DNA from 2 places in the Clostridium sp. DMHC 10 genome. Region 2 is predicted to be linked to the other one. Evidence: a T-box and tRNA genes for the amino acid it is inferred to sense, from the RefSeq annotation. Region 2 holds a T-box; the other holds one or more tRNA genes.
The links. A T-box is a leader RNA that pairs with one kind of tRNA and senses whether it is charged. The one in region 2 lies ahead of metG (methionine--tRNA ligase), so its partner is inferred to be a tRNA-Met.
Positions count from the first base shown of each region.

Region 1: it encodes a tRNA-Met, which carries the amino acid that the T-box ahead of metG (methionine--tRNA ligase) is inferred to sense. The anticodon was not compared.

Region 1 covers NZ_LGVB01000015.1:612,715-616,136, reverse strand. Annotated here, with positions in the region: gene spoIIE (stage II sporulation protein E) at 1-1,052, opposite strand, end outside; tRNA gene AGR56_RS04850 (tRNA-Met) at 1,701-1,777, opposite strand; tRNA gene AGR56_RS04845 (tRNA-Met) at 1,782-1,857, opposite strand; tRNA gene AGR56_RS04840 (tRNA-Leu) at 1,868-1,957, opposite strand; tRNA gene AGR56_RS04835 (tRNA-Met) at 1,971-2,046, opposite strand; tRNA gene AGR56_RS04830 (tRNA-Leu) at 2,057-2,146, opposite strand; gene AGR56_RS04825 (S1 domain-containing RNA-binding protein) at 2,455-2,865, opposite strand; gene AGR56_RS04820 (septum formation initiator family protein) at 2,922-3,203, opposite strand; gene yabQ (spore cortex biosynthesis protein YabQ) at 3,322-3,422, opposite strand, start outside.
Region 2 covers NZ_LGVB01000015.1:1,526,589-1,530,010, reverse strand. Annotated here, with positions in the region: partial or broken gene ric (iron-sulfur cluster repair di-iron protein) at 106-821, shown strand; T-box leader at 1,045-1,299, shown strand; gene metG (methionine--tRNA ligase) at 1,412-3,043, shown strand; gene AGR56_RS09450 (DUF438 domain-containing protein) at 3,236-3,422, opposite strand, start outside.

The sequences.
Region 1 (3,422 bases), 910 kb from region 2:
GAAAAACTATCAAGTCTATTCACAAAAATATTCTTTATTTTCTCAATATAATTATCATTTATAATTTCCTGCTTTTTATCCCAGCTAATTTCACTTCTAATTCTTTCATAAACCTTATCTGGTATTATTACAAATGCTGCACTGGTTAAAAAAACCTCTATAAAATTTAAATCTCCATGATCCTTACAATATAAAATTAATATACACAAAATAATAACATATGATGCTCCAGATACTAGCTTTCCTGATTCCTTAAAAATTCCTACTATTAATGCAGCTATACCAAATACACTTATATACACAAGCATATTATCTGTATTCATACCAACTATTGCACCCAAAGCTATACCAGATGCTGCTCCTACTGCACTTCCACTTACATATGCGAGAATTAGTATAAAAAGCATCGATAATGTGTTTCTTATTGATACACCAAAAAGTTCAGTTCCTTTAGTACCTGAAATGGCAATAGAAATCGTTATAGCCATGCTTATGATTTCTTCATTTGAAAAAAGATGTCTAGAATTAATATTATCGAAACATATAATACAGTAATTCAGAATATAATATAATGATACGGTACAAGCCACTTGTATTAAAGAAAATAAAATGGCAGACTCAATAGTTAAATTTAAAATTAAGAACTTAAAAATAGTAAATTCTATAAAAATAGTTGAAAACATAAAAATCAGTTTTTTAATCTTTGTTATTTTGCTTAATGTAAAGGATATAACCCCCATAATTAAAATAGATATTACATACATATGGAAATCCTTAAGTTCACTATGAATAGAAATATATCCAAGTGCAGATGAAATACACGATACCGTATCTATCTTTTTATCAAACTTAAAATTTAAAATTACAATTGTAAAAGCAATTCCAAACGGAGCCATAGAATCTACAATTACAACCCTACTTATAAAAAACGAACTCACTGCAAATAGTATAAGTTTTATCATGAATATTTTGTTTACATTATTAACTTTAGTATCTTTTTTATTTTCCTTAGCAACCCTCTCATAAGTTAATACATTGCTATCGTATTGCATTATAACATCCACCACCCATAACAAACAATTTAGGTTAATTATATCAAAGTGTTCTGGAAATGTTTGTCAATTGATGTTTATTCAAAAAGTTTTTTTTAAGACATTTATCCCTACAATACTTATTTACTTATTTTTACTATATATAAAATACTATAAGTTTACATTATGACTAAACATGATTTTTTATTTTTGTATTTTACGTCTTTTTTTACAGTGCTGCATGTGAAATTTTAGTATTTTAAAGTACATATACATAGATAGACAACTTGAAAGGTTAAAATGACTAATGCCAAATTAATCCTGTTAAACTGAAAGTTGACGCAATTCACAATGCACAATGCACAGTTCACAATGAAGGACGATTTTTCTCCGCTATGCTTCGAAAAATCCAAAAACTTAATATGCTCAAGGTGCTTAAAATATAGTGCTCAGCGAAACTGACACTATCAAGTTCTAAGATTTACCTGAGCGTAGCAAAAGGTAAATCTACCTTCATTGTGCATTGTGAACTGTGAATTGTGCATTGAGTTAAATTTTAATTTAACAGAATACATTTGGCACTTATAATTTCTATGTTTCAAGTTGTTCATATATATTGTGCTTCTAATTAAGGACATAAAAAAAGACTGTTTTATTCAAACAGTCTTTTGGTAGCGGAAATAGGACTTGAACCTACGACACTTCGGGTATGAACCGAATGCTCTAGCCAGCTGAGCTATTCCGCCATAATGGTTGCGGGGACAGGACTTGAACCTATGACCTTCGGGTTATGAGCCCGACGAGCTACCAACTGCTCCACCCCGCGATATGCTACTTGGTGCCGAAGACCGGAATCGAACCGGTACGATGTGATTAGCATCGCAGGATTTTAAGTCCTGTGCGTCTGCCAGTTCCGCCACTTCGGCATATAAAAACTAATGGTTGCGGGGACAGGACTTGAACCTATGACCTTCGGGTTATGAGCCCGACGAGCTACCAACTGCTCCACCCCGCGATATATTATTTGGTGCCGAAGACCGGAATCGAACCGGTACGATGTGATTAGCATCGCAGGATTTTAAGTCCTGTGCGTCTGCCAGTTCCGCCACTTCGGCATGTCACTCATCAGCGACAATATTTATTATATATGATACATAGACTATTGTCAACAACATTTTTAAACTTTTTTATTTATTTATTAAGAAACCCAAAAATTGTAAGTTTCAAGTTGTTCATCTATAGGAGCATGTGAAAAATATAGGTATTCTTTTTTACGAGCCGCTCATAAGGCTTTATGTGCTGTATAGTAAAACCTATAGAATACCTTTTTTCACATCCTCCTATATACATATATTAATTTAAGGCAAAATTTAAGAGGGTATTAAACCCTCTTAAATAGATATGCTTCCCTTTAAAAGCCATCTTAATTACTTGAATTTTTTCTATAACCTCTAGCTCTAGAATCTTGATGTTTCTTTAAATCCTGAAATTTTTCTTCACTGTCCTTTAAAAATTTTGATAATTTATCCTCAAAATTAACAGTTGGCTGTGGCTTACTTTTCTTTACCCAATCTATCTCAATTGGTCTTGCTGATTTCTTAGGTGCAGAAGCTTGTTTTATCGATAAACTTATTTTTCCATTGTCATCTACGGAAAGAACTTTAACTTTTACTTTATCCTTTTCCTTTAAATATTCTCTTATATCCTTAACAAATGAATCTGCCACCTCGGATATATGAACAAGTCCAGTTTTTCCATCTACTTCAACAAAAGCTCCAAAATTGGTGATATTAACAACAGTACCTTCTAAAATACTTCCTGCCTTTAAGGTCATATTAAAAAGACTCCTCCTTGATTTTATATTGTGTATGTTAATTATAATTTATTAAGCTATTTATTTTTTTCACTTGAATCCATTACAGGAGTTTCACCTTCTTTTATAAGACCCAATCTTTCCCTTGCGAGCTTTTCAGTATATTTATCAGTCTTAGTAAGTTTAATTTGATCCTGTAATTTTCTATTCTCACTGCTAAGCTTATCTACGGTTTCCTGTTTAGTCTTTATGTCATTTTTTATTCTTAACATAGTGAGTTCTTGATTAACAAATATATATCCTATATTTATAATAAAAACCATAAGTATTATAATTTTTAGTTTTGACTTTTTACTCATAAATAAAACTCTCCTCTAGAGTTAAAACTTAATACCCATATATACATTTTAAAAGCTTTTTTAGATTTATTCAAGCTATTTATTAACTAATTTTTATTTTTTATTTAAGAATATTGATTCAAAAATGAAAAATTATAAAATTTACAATAATTCTAGTAAGTTTCATTAACTTTCTTATTATAGTATCAACAGCCTTTACATACCCACGGCTTATTACCT
Region 2 (3,422 bases):
AACTATGACCACAATCAATTTAAAATTTGATTTCAATCACAGAATTAATGGCTGCTTTTGGGGTAAATTATAGCTAAAGATAAAATAAAATGGAGGATAAAAATTATGAATAATATATTTAGTTTAGATCAAAAAATTGGAGAGATTGTTGCCAAGTTTCCAAGGGCTATGGAGATATTTAAACAGTATAAAATAGATTTTTGCTGTGGAGGAGATAGACTGCTTAAAGAAGCTATTAAGGAACAAAGACTAAGTGGAGAAGAAATAGTATCTAAAATAAATGAAGAATATAGTAAATATATAATTGAAGAGACAAAGAATGTAGATTGGAACAGAGAACCTTATTCAAGGCTAATTGAACACGTTATAAATACTCATCATGCTTATTTGAATGAGACACTACCGCGTCTTAGCAGCTTACAACAAAAATATTAAGAGTACACGGTGCAAACCACTCAGAACTAATTAAAGTACACAAGCTTTTTCACAGTTTAAAGATGGAATTTGAGCAGCATCTTATAAAGGAAGAAGAAATTGTATTTCCACTTATAATTGAATACGAAAAAACAGGAGATGAAGATATACTAATAAATGCAACTCAAAAAATCACAGAATTAGAAGAAGAACACGAGGGAGCAGGCTCTATATTAAAGGAATTAAGGGAAATTACAAATAATTATGAAATTCCAGAAGATGTTTGTAACAGTTATATAGGGACTTATAGACTGCTTGAAGCTTTGGAGGATGATACCTTTAGGCACATTCATCTTGAAAATAATATTATGTTCCCAAGACTTATGAGTGAAGCAAAGAAAGAGTAAGGGGTACAGAGTACAATGAAGGATGATTTATCTTCCTCTCGTCAGATAAATCTAAAACTTATAAAATGCTTAGATATTTCAATTGTCTGAGCATTTTTTCAGCGAGCAAACATTCACGGGGCATGGGTTTCGCTCATTGAGTTCATTACAATACTTCTTAAGTATTTCATTAGTTTATAAATTTATTGTACTGTCGAAAGTTGTTCAACAACAAATGCACCATCATTATACAAGGAAAGTAGCTTTAAAAATTACTTTTACAGAGAACTCCTATTTGGTGAGAGGGAGAGAGGAATATTAAAGTGAAAATGGCCTTGGAGCTCCGTACCGAAATTCATATGTTAGGCTGCGGCGGGTTTCTCACGTTAAAGGGATAGAGTATAATCATAGCCATTTTTGTGACGTACTTGAAGAGGCTTATATCGCGAGGTATAGGTAAAATAGGATGGTAACACGAAGGTTAACTCTCGTTCCTAAGATTAATTTCTTAGGAACGGGAGTTTTTTTATTTTCTATAAAGTTCATCCGAGGCACAAGGAAATCAATTCCTTTTCCATTTGATTTAAAAAATCATATTGGAGGAATGAAAAATGAATATTTTAATTGGAGGGGCATGGCCATATGCAAATGGATCACTGCATGTGGGACGTATTTCATCAGTATTACCAGGGGATGTTATTGCAAGGTATTATAGGGCGAAGGGAGATAACGTATTATATGTTTCAGGAAGTGACTGCCACGGAACACCAATTGCCATAAGAGCTAAAAAAGAAAATATAAAACCAGGTGCAATTACAGATAAGTACCATAAGGAATTCAAATATTGCTTTGATAAACTTGGATTTTCCTATGATTACTATTCAAGAACAGATGACGAATATCATAAAAAAGAGATTGAAAAGATAGTTAAAAAGTTATATAAAAATGGATTTATTTATGAAAAGGAAGTAAAACAGCTGTATTGTGAACATTGCAATCAATTTTTGCCAGACAGGTATGTTGAAGGAACTTGTCCAGTATGCGGCAATAAGGCAAGGGGAGATCAGTGTGATTCCTGTCAAACTATATTAGAACCACTAGAATTGAATAATAGAAAGTGCAAGCTATGCGGCGAAGAACCAGTTGTAAAAAGTGGAAAGCAATTGTATTTTGCACTTTCAAAATTTCAGCAAACCCTTAAAAAGTATTTTGATAAAACTAAAAGTGAATGGAGATTAAATGCGGTTAACAATACGGAAAGATATTTAAAAGAAGGGCTTCGCGACAGGGCAATTTCAAGAAACCTTGATTGGGGGATAGATGTGCCAATTGAAGGGTATGAGGATAAAAAAATATATGTTTGGATAGATGCTGTTCTTGGATATTTAACTGTGAGCAAAAAATGGGGAGAGGAAAATCATAAAGATTGGAAAAAGTTTTGGGATAAGGATGCTAGAAGCTACTATATTCATAGCAAAGACAATATTCCATTTCATACCGTTATACTTCCAGCCCTTTTAAGTGGAATTGGAATCGAAAAACTTCCTGACAGGGTTGTCTCTAGTGAATATGTGACTTTGGAAGGGAAAAAAATATCAACAAGTAACAATTGGGCGGTTTGGGTTCCAGATATAATTGAAAAATATAATCCAGATGCCATAAGATATTTTCTCATATCAAATGGGCCAGAGAGAAGGGATACGGATTTCTCTTTTAGAGAATTTATTAAGAAAAATAATAACGAGCTTCTTTCTGCATATGGCAATCTTGTAAATAGAACTTTGGTTTTTGTAAATAAGTATTTTGATAACTTCGTGCCAGAGGGAGAAGAAGATGAAGCTTTAAAAAAATCTATTTTAGAGCTGTATGTTAATATAGGAGATAAGATAGAACATGGAGAACTAAAAAATGCTGTTGATGAGGTTTTTGAATTTATAAGAAGCATAAATAAATATTTTGATGAAAATACTCCTTGGGTTACTATAAAGAGTGATAAGAAGATTTGCGGAAATGTTATTTATAATTGTTTAAATGCAATAGCTAATATAGCCAATATACTTGAACCATTTTTACCTTTTTCATCTCACAAAATTAAGCACTGGCTTGAATTTAATGTGGATAAGTTTGAGTATTTTTCTTTGGAGTGTGGAAAACAAATTGGGGAGTTTGAAATTTTGTTTGAAAGATTAGATAAAAAGATTATTGAAGAAGAAGAGATAAAGCTTCAAGCTAAAAAAGGATGATTTTCTTCTGTTTCACTACTGTGGGAGCGAAGTAACAATGCTGAAAGAACGATTTAAAAAAGTCCTAATAAATCTTAGATTTATAGGACTATTTAAGAAAGTACTTTTATCTAGTTCAAGAATCACATGGGCTAAACGCCTAAACCCACAGTGGTTTATGCGACGAAGCATTGTTACTTCGCAATCTTTGTACTATTTTCCTGGTGTAAAAGGGCAGTAGCCTATTTCATCACTTTTGTTTTTCATTTCTGCCCATAAATTTTCATCTTTTAATGCATCTATAGCTGTAGGGTATAAAATGTAATTTTCCTTATAAATGTGGTCTCTTAGATGAAAAACAATATATTTAGCCAATTCATCTACTTTTGCTTTACATTCA